Regions from separate parts of the Streptomyces akebiae genome, predicted to be linked through region 3. Evidence: riboswitches for the same ligand, from Rfam matches in the RefSeq annotation. Region 3 holds a riboswitch; each other region holds the start of a gene.
What was found. A riboswitch is a leader RNA that binds a small molecule or an ion and turns the genes downstream of it on or off. The one in region 3 is predicted to bind cyclic di-AMP.
Positions count from the first base shown of each region.

Region 1: it holds a riboswitch for cyclic di-AMP, as region 3 does, so the genes downstream of both, K1J60_RS23300 (M23 family metallopeptidase) here and K1J60_RS17750 (LysM peptidoglycan-binding domain-containing protein) in region 3, are expected to answer to the same signal.
Region 2: it holds a riboswitch for cyclic di-AMP, as region 3 does, so the genes downstream of both, K1J60_RS05260 (M23 family metallopeptidase) here and K1J60_RS17750 (LysM peptidoglycan-binding domain-containing protein) in region 3, are expected to answer to the same signal.
Region 4: it holds a riboswitch for cyclic di-AMP, as region 3 does, so the genes downstream of both, K1J60_RS16725 (C40 family peptidase) here and K1J60_RS17750 (LysM peptidoglycan-binding domain-containing protein) in region 3, are expected to answer to the same signal.

Region 1 covers NZ_CP080647.1:5,417,105-5,420,928, reverse strand. The annotation lists gene K1J60_RS23305 (cysteine hydrolase family protein) at 1-85, opposite strand, end outside; gene K1J60_RS23300 (M23 family metallopeptidase) at 179-1,240, opposite strand; cyclic di-AMP (ydaO/yuaA leader) riboswitch at 1,251-1,412, opposite strand; gene K1J60_RS23295 (PP2C family protein-serine/threonine phosphatase) at 1,694-2,797, opposite strand; gene K1J60_RS23290 (GTP cyclohydrolase II) at 2,942-3,595, opposite strand; gene K1J60_RS23285 (MarR family winged helix-turn-helix transcriptional regulator) at 3,781-3,824, opposite strand, start outside.
Region 2 covers NZ_CP080647.1:1,182,484-1,186,307, reverse strand. The annotation lists gene K1J60_RS05265 (alpha-galactosidase) at 1-1,251, shown strand, start outside; cyclic di-AMP (ydaO/yuaA leader) riboswitch at 1,554-1,712, shown strand; gene K1J60_RS05260 (M23 family metallopeptidase) at 1,717-2,724, shown strand; gene K1J60_RS05255 (DUF6250 domain-containing protein) at 3,005-3,736, shown strand.
Region 3 covers NZ_CP080647.1:4,153,203-4,157,026, forward strand. The annotation lists gene K1J60_RS17745 (polyprenyl synthetase family protein) at 132-1,142, opposite strand; cyclic di-AMP (ydaO/yuaA leader) riboswitch at 1,715-1,924, shown strand; gene K1J60_RS17750 (LysM peptidoglycan-binding domain-containing protein) at 1,929-2,681, shown strand; gene K1J60_RS17755 (HAD family hydrolase) at 2,738-3,544, opposite strand; gene K1J60_RS17760 (NAD(P)-binding domain-containing protein) at 3,818-3,824, opposite strand, start outside.
Region 4 covers NZ_CP080647.1:3,914,268-3,918,091, forward strand. The annotation lists gene pcrA (DNA helicase PcrA) at 1-1,550, opposite strand, end outside; cyclic di-AMP (ydaO/yuaA leader) riboswitch at 1,806-1,963, shown strand; gene K1J60_RS16725 (C40 family peptidase) at 1,973-3,172, shown strand; gene K1J60_RS16730 (hypothetical protein) at 3,280-3,633, opposite strand.

The DNA of each region.
Region 1 (3,824 bases), 1.3 Mb from region 3:
GGCGCGGCAGATATCCGGAACCGTCGTCGGCGATGGCCACGACGTCCCGTTGGACGTCCATCACCAGGAGTGCGCTCTTCGCCATGCTTGCCGTCCCTTCTCCGGGAGAACAAGACGAACGCCGCGTGGGCCCGAGGGCGGACGCGGCGTCGCTGGTTCTGTGTGGGGTGGCGGCGGGCTACGGGGTGAGGCCCTTGCTGCGGAGCCAGGCCGCCGGGTCGATGCCGCTGCTGGAGCCGCCGGGGTGGACCTCCATGTGGAGGTGGGCGCCGGTGACGTTGCCGGTGGCACCGACGCGGCCGATGACGTCCCCGGTGGCGACCTTCTGGCCGACGCTGACGCCGATGGAGGACTGGTGGGCGTACCAGATCTCGGTGCCGTCATCGAGAGTGAGGACGGTCTTGTAGCCGTAGGAGCCCTCGTAGCCGGCCTGCGTGATGGTGCCGCTGTGGACGGCCTTGATGAGGGTGCCGGTGGGGGCCGCGAAGTCGAGGCCGGTGTGGTAGCCGGAGGACCAGTACGGGCCGGCCTGACCGAAGGTGGAGGTGAGGGTGTACGAGGAGGTGGGAAGGGTGAACTGCTTGGCCAGGGCGGCGAGGCGCTCGGCTTCCTTCTTGGCCGCGGCCTCCTCCTCCGCCTTCTTCTGGGCGGCCGCCTCCTTGGCCTCGGCTTCCTTCTTCTCCTTGGCCGCCTGCTCGGCGGCCTTCTCCGCGGCGGCGGTCTGCGCGGCCTCGGCGGCGGCCTTGTCGAAGGCGTCCTGCTGGGACTCGGCCTGCGCCATGATGCGGGCGCGCAGCGCCTCGCCGGCGTCGGCGGTGCCCTGCTCGGTGTCGGCGGCGATCAGACCCGCGCTGCTGAGGGGGGAGGAGGAGCCCTGGGGCTCCGGCTCGTCGGGCTCGTCCTCGAAGACCGAGCCGACGTTCGGCATGTCGGGCATCGATATGGAGACCGGGGCCTTGCCGGACTGCGCGCTGGCCATCCCGGCACCGCTGACGGCGGCTATGACACCGACGCCGAGAACGGTGGAGCTGCGGGCCAGTCCGCCCCGTGCGAGTACGCCGCTCTTCTTGGCGACGCGATGCCGGCCGCGGACGGGGCGCAGGGTGTCCTCGCCCGGATTCCACTCCTGCCAGGGGCCCTCGTTGTCGCTGTTGTAGCTGCCGTAGCCGAACGTCTGGCTCTCGCCGTCGCGTTGGGTCGGCACGAACGGGGCTTCGGTCGCGGACCGGTTCGACGCCACGTGGGCGTACTCCTTCCTTCCTTTTCGCCTACCGGGTTAGCTGACGGGTTCGGAGCAGGAAGGTCTCCTACGCGCGTAAACCGGTCGTGCGTACTGCCACGGCGGTTTCCGTGCGATTCACCCCAGGGTGGTGGTTCCCCGGTTCCCTTGCGGGATTCGACGCGTGAGCACGGAGCCGTCTCTTGTGACGGCTGGGACGACCGCGCTGCGTTATCGAACGTTAATAGACGCGAGTACTCCATTCCAAGCTGTTCTTAATGATCGTTCCGGCTTTCCCGCTGGACTTTACGGGTCATGAGGGGCCGAAAACGGGCGAGTTGACCTTGACTCACGAGTAACAGTCGCCCTGACGTGTCGTCAGTTGTTATACGGAGAACGGCTGGACGGACACGCTCAGTGACATCGGTACTCGGGGGGCACGGTGCGGGCGGCGATCTCGGTGGCCTCGGCACCTCAAGGGCGGCGGACCGCCAGGAGGGCCATGTCGTCCGTGGTGCGGTCACCCGTGTGTCGGCGCACCTCCTCCGCGAGCGTCGTCAGCAGGGTGCGCGGGGCGGTGAAGACACGGCCGGCGAGGCGTGCGGCCGGGTCGTAGAAGACGCCGTGCGCGTCCCGCGCCTCGGAGAGGCCGTCGGTGTAGAAGAGCAGCGTGGCTCCGGGCGGGAACACGGTGTCCTCCGCGCGGTCGGGCCAGGTGCCCAGGTCGTCCATGCCGAGCGGCAGCGCGGGCTGCGGGGCGTCCAGCGTGCACAGGGTGCCGTCGGCGTGCAGCATCAGGGGGGAGGGGTGGCCCCGGTTGACGATCCGGGCGTGGCCCGCGCCGTGCGGGAACTCCGCGAGCACGGCCGTCACGAACCCCTCGAACTCCACCGCCGCGTCCCTTCGCGTGGCCTCCCGCCGCGTCCCCTCCCGGGCCAGCGCCCGTTCCAGCCGCTGGACCACCGCTTCGAGCGTCGCCTCCTGCTCGGCCGCCTCCCGGAACGCCCCGATCAGCACCGCCACCGCCGACACCGCCCCCAGCCCCTTGCCGCGTACGTCGCCGACGATCAGCCGTACGCCGTGGGGTGAGTCCTGCACCGCGTACAGATCGCCGCCGATCGACGCCCCGGCCTGCGCGGCCTCGTACCGCGCGGCGATCTCCAGCCCGCCGATCCGCTCCTGCGGCACCGGCAGTACGGCCCGCTGGGCGGCCTCGGCGACCTCCCGGGCCGTGGCGAGGCGGGCGTCGCTGCGGCGGACGAGGCGGTTGATCAGGACGGCCAGTACGGCGACGGTGGCGACCGTGACGATCTCGGTGATCGCGTCCTCGTGGCCGGAGTCTTCGTAATAGACGCGTACGGCGCTGATGCCGGCCACCGACACGGCGCCGACGATCACCGTGCCGTACAGCGTGAAGAGCGGGGCCGTCACCAGGGGCGCGGCGGTGAAGAAGGGCACCGCGGTGAACTCGCGCGGGGTGAAGTGGTCGTAGAAGAGCCCGACGGCGATCAACAGCACGGGAAGGGCGCGGGCGAGCGTACGGGCGTACGAGAACCGACGCCCACCCGGCTCCCGCATGTCCTTCGCGCCCTCTCGCTGCCCCACGGATACAGGGTTTCCGGGGGTGGGCGGCGGGGCTAGTCGGTGGGGCCGAGTGGGCTAGGCCCTGCCGGAGGAGGTGCGGGAGGGCGGGCGCAGCGGGTGCCGGGGGGCTGGCGGGGCTCAGCCCGCCGAGAGGCCCGTCAGGCCGCCCGTCAGCTCGTGCAGGGGGAGGGTGTGCTGGGTCTGGAGGACCTTGGCGCGGAGGTAGCGGACGTTGTGGGCGGTGGTGAAGACGCCCGTGGGGACGCGGTCGCGGACGCTCACGCCGAGGTCGCGCAACTGCTGGGCCTTGTCGGGGTTGTTGGAGAGCAGGTCGAGCTCGTCGATGCCGAGGGCCCCCAGCATCTGGGCCGCCGCCGTGTAGTCCCGGGCGTCCTCCGGCAGTCCGAGCGCCGCGTTCGCCTCGTAGGTGTCGAGGCCCTGGTCCTGGAGGGCGTACGCGTCGAGCTTGTTGTAGAGGCCGATGCCCCGGCCCTCCTGGCGGAGGTAGAGGAGGACGCCGCCGCGGTCGGCGATCCGCTCCACCGCCTCGCGCAGCTGCGGGCCGCAGTCGCAGCGGGCCGAGCCGAACACGTCGCCGGTCAGGCACTCGGAGTGCAGCCGGACCAGCGGGGCCGTGCCGGGGGCCGGGTCGCCGAGGACGACCGCCAGGTGCTCCCGGCCGTCGACGAGGTCGTGGAAGGTGACCATGTCGGCGTCGACGCCGTAGCCGTCCTGGAAACGCAGCGGTACCCGGACGCGGGCACGCGGGGTGGCAGCGGGAAAGTCGGGCATGCGGTTCTCCGGTCCTGGTGCGGGGTGTCGCTGTGCTTCAGTTTTGAAGCACAGCGCTCGCAGCGACTCTAACCCGTGCTTCAAATTTCAAGCAACCGAATTGGGGATTCGTCACATCCCCGTCACGCACGATCCCGCTCGCCCTGCCCATTCGGATCCCGCTCGTCCCGACGGCTCGGACCCCGCTATCCCGCTCGTCCCGACGGCTCGGATCCCCGCTGCTCGTCCT
Region 2 (3,824 bases), 3.0 Mb from region 3:
GGGGCGAGCCGCGCCTGGCACGCGTACCAGCGGGCGTATGTCATCCCGGACGCGGACCAGGACCGGCCGGTGCTCTTCAACTCCTGGGAAGCCACCGAGTTCGACATCTCCGAGGAACAGCAGGGGGCCCTCGCGCGGCGGGCGGCGGCCATGGGGGTCGAGCTGTTCGTGGTGGACGACGGCTGGTTCGGGGCGCGGACGAGCGACCGGGCAGGCCTCGGCGACTGGACGCCGAATCCGGACCGCTTCCCGAAGGGGCTGCGGCCGCTCGCCGACCAGGTGCACGCCCTCGGGATGCAGTTCGGTATCTGGGTCGAGCCGGAAATGGTCAATCCGGACAGTGAGCTGTACCGGGCGCATCCTGAATGGGCACAGTTCCAACCGGGGCGAAAGCGGACGGAACTGCGTAATCAGCTCGTACTCAATCTCGCGCGCGAGGACGTCCAGGAATACCTCTGGGAACGGCTCGACACCCTCCTGTCCAGCGCGCCGATCGACTATGTGAAGTGGGACTTCAACCGCTGCTTCACCGACGCGGGCTGGCCCGGTGAGCCCTATCCGCAGAAGCTGTGGGTCGAGCACGTGCACGCCTTCTACGCACTGCTGGACCGGTTGCGGGCCGCGCACCCGGGGGTGGCCTTCGAGTCGTGCTCGGGCGGCGGCGGCCGGATCGACCTCGGCGTCATGGCGCGGACGGACCAGGTGTGGACCTCCGACAACACCGATCCTCTCGACCGGCTCGCCATCCAGCACGGCTTCACCCAGATCCATCCGGCCCGGACCATGGCCGCGTGGGTCACCGACAGCCCGAACAACCAGCTCAACGGGCGGGTCAGCTCGCTGCGGTTCCGGTTCGTCAGTGCCATGGCGGGTGTGCTCGGGGTCGGCGGTGACCTCGCCGAGTGGAGTGAGGAGGAGCTGGCCGAGGCCCGGGAGTGGGTGCAGCTGTACAAGGAGATCCGGCCGGTCGTGCAGCGCGGTGACCTGTATCGGCTGCGTCCTCCCGCAGGGGGGCTGAGTGCCGTGCAGTACGTCCACGGTGACGAGGTCGTCGTCCTCGCCTGGCTCCAGGCGCAGCACTACGGTGAGCCGCTCGCCCCGCTCCGGCTGCGCGGGCTGGATCCGACGGGGACGTACGAGTGCCGCGAAACGGGCGAAACGTACCGGGGTGCCGTGCTGGCGCATCACGGATTGCGGACGGGGCTGCGTGGTGACTTCGATGCGACAGTTATCCGCCTTCGGCGCACTTGAGCGATCTGTCCGAAATGCAGCTGTAATTCCAACAAGGCCTGGAATAAAGCCTACTGAGTCGTAGGTGCGTGAGCAGCGTCATATTCGTGACGTTCCGTTGCCGTCATGTCCACGTAATTCGTATGGATTTCCAGGGAGGTTGGAATGCGCCCAAGACCTGTCTATTACGGAGCGTGATGGTGAATTGAAGTAAGGATCAGGGAGGAAGACGCACAGGAAGTCCCAATGGTTGTACCTGTGGGCACAAGTCGCTTACGTTCGGCGTCAATCCGGACGGACGCCCAATCCTGCCGCCGACCGGAGCCGCGTACCGACCCGATCCACGGCAGGAGCGGGGGACCCACAGGAATCACCGCCTGTTCCGGTCTCCGGAACGGCTAGGGGTACAGCCGTGCGCAAGCACGGCCGGACATCTCCAGTCCGCACCCGACAGCTCACCTCGCAGGCGACGGAGAGGAATTCGCCATGCCCGCGAAGGGTAAGCACCGCCGTCCGAAGTCCCAGCGCTTCACTCGCTCGATCGCCGCCGCCGGGACCGGTGGCGCGGCGCTCGCGCTGCCGCTGATCGGTGCCGCCGGCGCCCACGCCGCGACCCCGGCGGCCGCCGTTTCCGGTGTCTCCGAGAAGACGGCCACGATCACCCCCGAGAAGGCCGCGGCCGAGGCGGGCGCTCGGTTGGAGCAGGCCGAGAAGGCCGCGCAGGCGGAGAAGACCACCACCAAGAAGGCGGCGACTAAGACCTACTCGGTGAAGGTCGGCGACTACCTCGCGAAGATCGCGGACGAGCAGGATGTCGAGGGTGGCTGGAAGCGGCTGTACTCGGACAACCGTGAGGCGATCGGCTCCGATCCCTCCCTCATCCACCCGGGGCTGAAGCTGTCGATCGGTGAGCGGGCCGCGTCGAGCGAGACGTCACGCTCGTCGTCGAAGCCGCAACTGTCGCAGTCCTCGAAGTCCACCGAGTCCTCCAAGTCGTCGAAGTCCTCCGGTTCCGCGAAGCAGGAGTCGAAGGACACCCAGGCGTCGACCTCCACGGCGAGCGGCCAGTCCTCGACGACCGGCAGCTCCGGCTTCAGCCGGCCCATCCAGGGCGCGACCGTCGGTACCGCGTACAAGACCGCCGGCAGCATGTGGTCCAGCGGCTACCACACGGGCGTCGACTTCGTGGCCCCGACCGGGACCAGCCTCAAGGCCGTGGGCGCGGGCACCGTCGTCTCCGCCGGCTGGGGCGGCGCGTACGGCAACCAGGTGGTCATCAAGCTCGCCGACGGCTACTACGCCCAGTACGCCCACCTGTCCTCGATCTCCGTCTCCGCGGGTCAGTCCGTCAGCGGCGGCCAGCAGATAGGCCTCTCGGGCGCGACCGGCAACGTCACCGGGCCGCACCTCCACTTCGAGATCCGCACCACCCCCAACTACGGTGCGGACATCGACCCTCTGGCCTACCTCCGCTCGAAGGGCGTCGGCATCTGACCCACGCCGCCGCACCCGTCGAAGGCCGGACCCCGTGACTCGGGGTCCGGCCTTCGACGTTCCCGGATAGCAGGCGGGGTCGCGCACCAACAGGGGGCAGGGGCAGGGGCCGCGATCGGGCGTGGCGACTCCGTGGTCACCGCATTGCGGTTGTGCGGCATGGCTGATCGACGTCTCGACAGTGGCCGGGGTGTGCGGTCAGAGTGATCTCCACAAGCGCTTTCTACGATGTCGTGTCGGCACGGGGACAGAACCGGCACGGGGACAGAAGGGGTGTCGTATGACCACCCGTAGAGCTTTCGGAGCACTCGCCGCCGGTGCCGCCCTCGCGGCCGTCGCTCCGGCGGGGACCGCGTCCGCCCACACGTCGCGGGGCCGTGGCCGGCTGATCGCCGCCGACGACTTCCGGCACGGACTCGGGCGGTGGGCCGTGGAGTTGGAGCGGGGCGGTACGGTCACGGCCTCGCGCGGTGTGCTGGAGGTCGACGTACCGGCCGGGGCCACGCTCTGGTTCAAGCGCAGGCTGCGAGGGCCGTACGCCGTCGAGTACACGGCCACGCCGGTCTCCGCGGGCGGGGTCAACGACCGGGTGTCCGATCTGAACAACTTCTGGAACGCCGTCGACGTGCGATCGCCCGACGATCTCTTCGCCACTCCACGAGGGGGCGCGCTCGCCGAGTACGACCATCTGAAGACGTACTACGTCGGGTACGGGGCCAACACCAATACGACGACGCGGTTGCGGCGCTATGTGGGTGAGGCGGGGGTGCGGCCGCTGATCTACGACTACACCGAGCCGCTGCTCGTCGCGAACGAGCCGCATCGCGTGCGGATCGTCTCGGACGGGTCGAGGGTCCGGTGGTGGAACAACGGACGGCTCGTGTTCGACTACCGCGATCCCGAGCCGTACACGAGTGGGCATTTCGCCTTCCGGACCACCTGGAGCCACTTCCGGATCGAGGACTTCCGTGTGTGGGGGCCCCACCGACGCGACGTGGGTATTCCGGGTTGACCAACACTTGACACGTGGTCTATCTCACCGTCCGTCAAGTGCTTATTACGGTCGCGTAGGTCACATCCGAAGGTGAATCATGGCCCGA
Region 3 (3,824 bases):
AAGGGACCCCTAGGGGACGCCGACGCCCACTCCTGGAAGGCGGCAGCATCCGGGGGCTCGCCTCAGAGGGCTGGCCCAAGAGGGCTGCTGGCCTCAGAGGGCTGGCCTCAGAGGGAACCCGGTCCGGGTGACTAGCCGGCGCGGTGCACCACGGCGTCGCACAGCTCCACCAGCGCCGCCTTCGCGTCGCACTCCGGCAGGGGGGCCAGCACGGCGCGGGCCTCCTCCGCGTAGCGGATGGTGTCGCGGCGGGCCTGCTCCAGGGCGGGGTGGACGCGGAGCCGGGCCAGGGCCTCGGCGTGGCGGGCGTCGTCGGTGAGGTCGGAGTCGAGCAGCTCACACAGGGCGATGTCGTCCGCCAGACCCAGTCGGCCCGCCCGCTCGCGCAGCCGCAGCACCGGCATGGTCGGCACACCCTCGCGGAGGTCCGTGCCGGGGGTCTTGCCCGACTCGTGCGAGTCGGAGGCGATGTCGAGGACGTCGTCGGCGAGTTGGAAGGCGACACCGAGCCGCTCCCCGTACTGGGTCAGCACGTCGACCACGGTCTCGTCGGCCCCGGCCATCAGTGCGCCGAGCCGTCCGGCGACCGCGACCAGCGACCCGGTCTTGCCGCCCAGCACGTCGAGGTAGTGCTCGATCGGGTCGCGTCCGTCGCGCGGCCCGGCGGTCTCCAGGATCTGTCCGGTGACCAGCCGTTCGAAGGCCTCGGCCTGGATGCGGACGGCGTCGGGGCCGAGATCGGCGAGGACGTGGGAGGCGCGGGCGAAGAGGAAGTCGCCGGTGAGGACGGCGAGCGAGTTGTCCCAGCGGGCGTTGGCGCTCGGCACGCCCCGGCGCACCTCGGCCTCGTCCATCACGTCGTCGTGGTACAGCGTGGCCAGATGGGTCAGCTCGACCACGACCGCCGAGGGCACGACACCCGGCGCGTACGGGTCGCCGAACTGCGCCGCGAGCATCACCAGCAGCGGGCGGAACCGCTTGCCGCCCGCGCGCAGCAGATGCTGGGCGGCCTCCTGGATGAAGGGGACCTCGCTCTTGGTCGCCTCCAGCAGACCCTCTTCGACGGCCGCCATTCCGGCCTGGACATCGGCTTCGAGAGCCTGGTCCCGCGCGCTCAGCCCAAATGGCTCGACGACGGTCACGAGGGTTCTCCTGTCTGCTGACGTCTACTGACGGTCACACGGTCACACGGTCGGTCTGGGTCGCTCTCACGGTCGATGACACAGTTTGTCGATCTGTCGCTGCCATCACCCGAGTCAGCGTATCCGGTCACCTTTCGATCACCACGAGCGCCCACGGGTCGACGCGCGTACGGCACCCGCGCGAGGCCCGCCCCGGCCCCCGCCCCGGCCCCGGCCCCGCCGTCGGAGGACCCCGCGGACCCCCGGAGGTCCCCGGTACACCCCCGAAGGCGTCCCCAAACACCTGGTCCGAGTTGACCGATTTGCCGCATAGCGAGCACTTCACCCGACTCCTCCCGTGAGTTGAGTCACCCGCCCCGGGCGGGGCAACCTTCCGGCGCCAGGTCGACTTTCCCTTTGCGGTAGGCAAGTTGACCCCGGAACACGCATCGGAAATTGCCGCCGAATCACACCAAAGTCAAGGTCAACTAGACCTACCGGCCAAACCGGGACTTGTTCCGATCGTGTGCTCTCGCATACGTTCACACCCCGTCCGGACGGACCGCCGAATCCTGCCGCCGCCCGGACTCCCCACCCATTGACCACTCATCCACGCACGGCAGGAGCGGGGGACCCAGGTAAGCGCCGGTCCGGCATTTCCCCCATCGGACCGACTAGGGGTGAAGCCACGCGCAGTACGCCCAGCGGACGCGACACGCACAGCGACCGCCCAGGCGACGCACGTGGCCGGGCATCTCCAGCCCGAACCCGACAGCTCACCTCGCAGGCGACGGAGAGGAATCCGCCATGCCCGCACGAGGCAAACACCGCCGTCCCAGAAGCAACGCGTTCACCCGTGGCGTGCTCGCCGCCGGAACGGGCGGGGCCGCCCTGGCCCTCCCGCTCACGGTCGCCACGACCGCGAGCGCCGCCACCCCGGCCCAGGCCGTCGGCTCCGTCCAGTCGGCCCCGCAGTCCGCCCCCGCCGTGGCGCAGCCCAAGTCCGCGACCTACACCGTGGTCTCCGGCGACACGCTCTCCTCCATCGCCCGGAAGCACGGCGTCAAGGGCGGCTGGCAGCGGCTCTACAAGGACAACCGCGCCGCCGTCGGCGACAACCCGGCCCTGATCCGCCCGGGCCTGAAGCTGAAGGTGAACGGGACGAAGGCGGCCACGGCGAAGAAGTCGTCGACGGCCTCGAAGACCACCACGGCCACGCAGGCGTCGGTCAAGACGTACCCGAACAACCTCGACGGCTGGATCCGCGAGTCGCTGGACATCATGGCGCAAAAGGGAATTCCCGGGACATACAACGGGATCCACCGCAACATCATGCGCGAGTCCTCGGGCAACCCGCTGGCGATCAACAACTGGGACTCCAACGCGGCCGCGGGCACCCCGTCGAAGGGCCTCCTCCAGGTCATCGACCCGACGTTCGCCGCGTACCACGTGTCCGGCACCCCGTACGACCCGTACGACCCGGTCGCGAACATCACGGCGGCCTGCAACTACGCCGCCGACCGGTACGGCTCGATCGACAACGTGTTCGGCCCGTACTGAGCCCCACCCACTCCGCACTCGTTCCCCTGGGCCGGCGGGCCCAGGGGAACGTTTGTTCAGCCGAACAGCCGGTCCAGCACGACCGCGATCCCGTCGTCCTCGTTGGAGAGGGTCACCTCGTCGGCGACGGCCTTGAGTTCGGGGTGGGCGTTGGCCATGGCGACGCCGTGCGCGGCCCAGTCGAACATCGGGATGTCGTTGGGCATGTCACCGAAGGCGATGGTCTCGTCCGGGGACAGACCGAGATGGTCGGCGGCCAGCGCGAGGCCCGTCGCCTTGGTGATGCCGCACGGCTGGAGTTCGACGGTGCCGGGCCCCGACATGGTGACCGTCGCCAGCGAACCGACCGCCATCCGCGCCGCCGAGGCCAACTCGTCGTCCGACAGATAGGGATGGCGCAGCAGCACCTTGCTGATCGGCTCGCACCACAGGTCGTCGCGGCGCGGCACCCGCACCGCGGGCAGTGTGGGGTGCGGCATGAGGTAGCCGGGCTCGATCAGGGTGAGGCCGTCGACGCCGTCCTGGTCGACCGCCGCGTACACCTGACCGACCTCCGCCTCGATCTTGCCGAGCGCGGTCTCGGCGAGTTCCCTGTCCAGGGTGACCGACCAGAGCAGTCGGTCCGCGCCGGGGTCGTACAACTGCGCGCCCTGTCCGCACACCGCGAGCCCCCTGCTGCCGAGGTCGTCGAAGAGGGGGCGCACTCTCGGTGCCGGCCGTCCCGTCACCACGAGGTGCTGGGCCCCGGCCTCCGTGGCCCGCGCCAGCGCGGCGAGGGACCGGTCGGAGAGCGTGTCGTCACTGCGCAGGAGCGTTCCGTCCAGGTCAGTGGCGATGAGTGAATATGCGGTGGGAGCGGCCATGATCAGAGAATACGGATGCCGCGCCCCATCGGTTCGACTCGAACCGGACGACGTCCGGCATCCCGACCGCCCCACGGCACCCGTACGTCAACACCCCTTGCCCGAACGCGGGTTCAGCGAGACGAGGGGGCCCACGCACCTTGAAGCGGCCGCAGGCCATGAAAGGGGCACGGGGAACCGCGCGACCAGCCACGCATGACCCGCACCCCGTCACGAACGACCCGCCTCAGCCCCGCCACGCACCGCCCCACCCGCGCTCACCCCGGACCCGTCTCACCCA
Region 4 (3,824 bases), 240 kb from region 3:
AAGCTGATCTTCTCGCGCTGGGAGAGGGCGTCGATCATCGCCTCGGCGCGGTCGCCGATGCCGCGCTTGGGCACGTTGAGGATGCGGCGCAGCGGGACGGAGTCCTCCGGGTTGGCGAGGACCCGCAGATACGCGAGGACGTCCCGGACCTCCTTGCGCTCGTAGAAGCGGACGCCGCCGACGACCTTGTAGGGCAGGCCGACGCGGATGAACACCTCTTCGAAGACTCGGGACTGGGCGTTCGTCCGGTAGAAGACGGCGACGTCGCCGGCTTTCGCGTCGCCCGCGTCCGTCAGGCGGTCTATCTCGTCGGCGACGAACTGGGCCTCGTCGTGCTCGGTGTCGGCGACGTAACCGGTGATCTGCGCGCCCGCGCCGGCGTTGGTCCACAGGTTCTTCGGGCGGCGGGACTCGTTGCGCTCGATGACCGCGTTGGCCGCGCTCAGGATGGTCTGCGTGGAGCGGTAGTTCTGCTCCAGCAGGATCGTGGTCGCGTTCGGGTAGTCCTCCTCGAACTGGAGGATGTTGCGGATGGTCGCGCCGCGGAAGGCGTAGATCGACTGGTCCGCGTCACCCACGACGCAGAGCTCGGCCGGAGGTACGTCCCACTCGGCCGGCGGCACGTCCACCGGGTGCTCGGAGGTGCCGACCAGCTCTCTGACCAGGGCGTACTGGGCGTGATTGGTGTCCTGGTACTCGTCGACGAGGACATGACGGAAGCGACGGCGGTAGTGCTCGGCGACGTCCGGGAAGGCGCGCAGCAGATTGACCGTCGTCATGATCAGGTCGTCGAAGTCGAGTGCGTTCGCCTCGCGGAGGCGGGACTGGTAGAGCGCGTAGGCCTGGGCGAGGGTCTTCTCGAAGCCGTCGGCGGCCTGGGCGGCGAAGTCCTCCTCGTCGATCAGCTCGTTCTTCAGGTTCGAGATCTTGGCGCTGAAGGACTTGGGCGGGAAGCGCTTCGGGTCGAGGTCCAGATCACGGCAGACGAGCGCCATCAGCCGCTTGCTGTCGGCGGCGTCGTAGATCGAGAAGGAGGACGTGAAGCCGAGCTTCTTCGACTCGCGCCGCAGGATCCGGACGCACGCGCTGTGGAAGGTCATGACCCACATCGCGTTCGCGCGCGGGCCGACGAGCTGCTCGACGCGCTCCTTCATCTCACCGGCGGCCTTGTTGGTGAAGGTGATCGCGAGGATCTGGCCCGGGTGGACATGGCGCTCGCCGAGCAGGTGGGCGATGCGGTGGGTGAGCACCCGGGTCTTGCCGGAACCGGCGCCGGCGACGATGAGCAGAGGTGACCCGGCGTGCACCACGGCCGCGCGCTGGTTCTCGTTCAGCCCGTCCAGGAGGGCCGCCGCGTCGAGAGCCGGGCGGGGGGCACCGCCCCGGTAGTAGGCGTCCCGGTCCGGTGGCACGTCGAACTTCCCGCCGAACAGATCGTCCGGAAGCGGCTCCGGTACGTGATCGTCCTCGGGCGGCGGCGGGGGCTCCTCCGCGTGGCCGCGGGGGGCCTGGAGGTCCGCCAGGAAGCTGTCGTCAAAGAGGCTGCTCATCGCTCTCCGAGTCTAGGCGCCCCCACTGACAGCCAGGGGCCGCCCCGGGAAGTCCGCACGCACCACTCACCGCGTACACCTCACGACGGTGAGCGATCGAGCGTACCGCCCATCGCGCGGAAGAGGCTAAGGTCACGAAAACGTATCGGGCATATCGAACATCAACCTTCACACGGGCCACACGAGTTGGCTAGCTTCTTCTCTTGGGCCGTACGACACAACCGGCGAACGTCGCCGGGCCGCACGGCCTCCGCCGAATCCGGTACGCCGCTTGCGGCGCCGGAGCCGGGGACCCACCGACCTCTGGGGTGAATCGACCCGACCGCCGTACGCGGCAAGGGCCGTAGGGCAAACCTTCCGAAGCTTGCGCCCGAACCCGACAGCTAACCCGGTAGGCGGACAACGGAAGGAGACGCCGCACCATGGCGCCGCACCGCAAGCCGCGTCCGACCGGCCGGACGCGCGCGGGCATACGCACCCCCGCTCTCGCCACGGCCGCACTGACCTCCGTGGCTCTGCTCTCCCAGACGGCCACCGCCGCACCCTCCGCCGACGACAGGCCGAGCCTGGAGGAGGTCGAGAAGAAGGTCGACGACCTCTACCGCCAGGCCGGGTCGGCGACCGAGAACTACAACGCGGCCAAGGAGAGGACGACCAAGCAGAAGAAGAAGGTCGACACCCTCCTCGACGACGTCGCCAAGCGCGCGGAGAAGCTCAACGAGGCGCGGGAGGAGCTGGGCTCGTTCGCGGCGGCCCAGTACCGCACCGGCGCGGCCACCCCCGACCAGGCCTCACTGCTCCTGGCGGACAACCCGCAGGACTACTTCGACCAGAACCAGCTCATGGACCGGTTGACGGACCGTCAGAAGGTAGCCGTCGACGCGTACGTCACCCAGCAGGCCGACGCGGCGGAGCAGCGCCGGACGGCGAGCGACAGCCTCGAAAAGCTCACCGAGTCGCAGAACGCCCTCAAGACCAGCAAGGCCAAGGTCCAGGCGAAGCTCGCCGAGGCCCGCGAACTGCTCTCCACCCTCACCGCCGAGGAGAAGGCCCGGCTCGCCGCGATCGAACAGCGCGAGCAGGAGGAGGCCGACCGCAAGGCGGAAGAGCTCGCGCGGCAGCAGGCGGCACAGGCGCGCCAGGAGACGCAGAGCGCCCAGGAGACCCAGGAGGCCCAGGAGGTCCAGGGAGGGACCGCCACCGGCACGGAGACATCGCCGGGCACCACCGGGACCACAGCCCCGGTCGAGGACTCCACATACGCCTCGAAGGCCACCAAGGCCCTCGCCTTCGCCCGCGCGCAGATCGGCAAGCCGTATGTCTGGGGCGCCACCGGCCCCGGCTCCTACGACTGCTCCGGCCTCACGCAGGCCGCCTGGAAGGCCGCCGGGGTCGACCTCCCGCGCACCACCTACGACCAGGTCGAGGCTGGCACCACCGTCTCCCTGGCCGACGCCAAGCCGGGCGACCTCGTCTTCTTCTACGACAACATCGGCCACGTCGGCCTCTACATCGGCAACGGCATGATGATCCACGCCCCCAAGCCGGGCACGTACGTCCGCGAGGAGTCGATCTTCTACGACGGGGAGTCCTCGATCCACAGCGTGGTGCGCCCGGCGTAACCGGGGCAGGACAGGGGGCGCCGGTCCGCACGGTCGGCGCCATCCCGGGGATCCCGGCTCAGCCGTCCCGATGCCATCGCGGGCAGGACGGGCTCACACGGGGGCACTCAGGTCCAGAGCACCGCGATGAAGACGTTCGCGGTGGTCAGCGCGCCCACCAGGGCGAAGATCGGCTTCTCCACCGTCTCCTCGTCGCGTTTCACGTAGACCAGGCCGAGGATCACGATCAGCAGGGCGAGCTTGACGCCGATCTTGATGTTGTTGACGGGCTGGTCGTCCGCCTGGTTGAGACCGACGAGGAGGACGCCGGTGACGAGCATGGTGAGGGCACCGTGCAGCATCGCGGGGACGAAGCGGGCGGTGCCCTGGCCCATGGCCTTCATCTGGGTGAGGAAACCACCCAGGAGGGAGGCGATGCCGATGATGTGGAGGGCGACGAGGATGTGGATGAGTACGTCCATGCGCGGAGCCTAATGAGGCGCCCGAAGGTCGTGGGGCACCGGGTGCGGGCGGGACGGGACCGGCGAACGGCCCCCTGATGATCTTGCATATATGCGCTCCATAGCACCGCCCCTCCTCCGCCCGGTCCGAAATCGCCGCATCGGTCATCGCACAGCGTGAAGTCGGCGACGCCAGGCCAGGATCTCGGTCA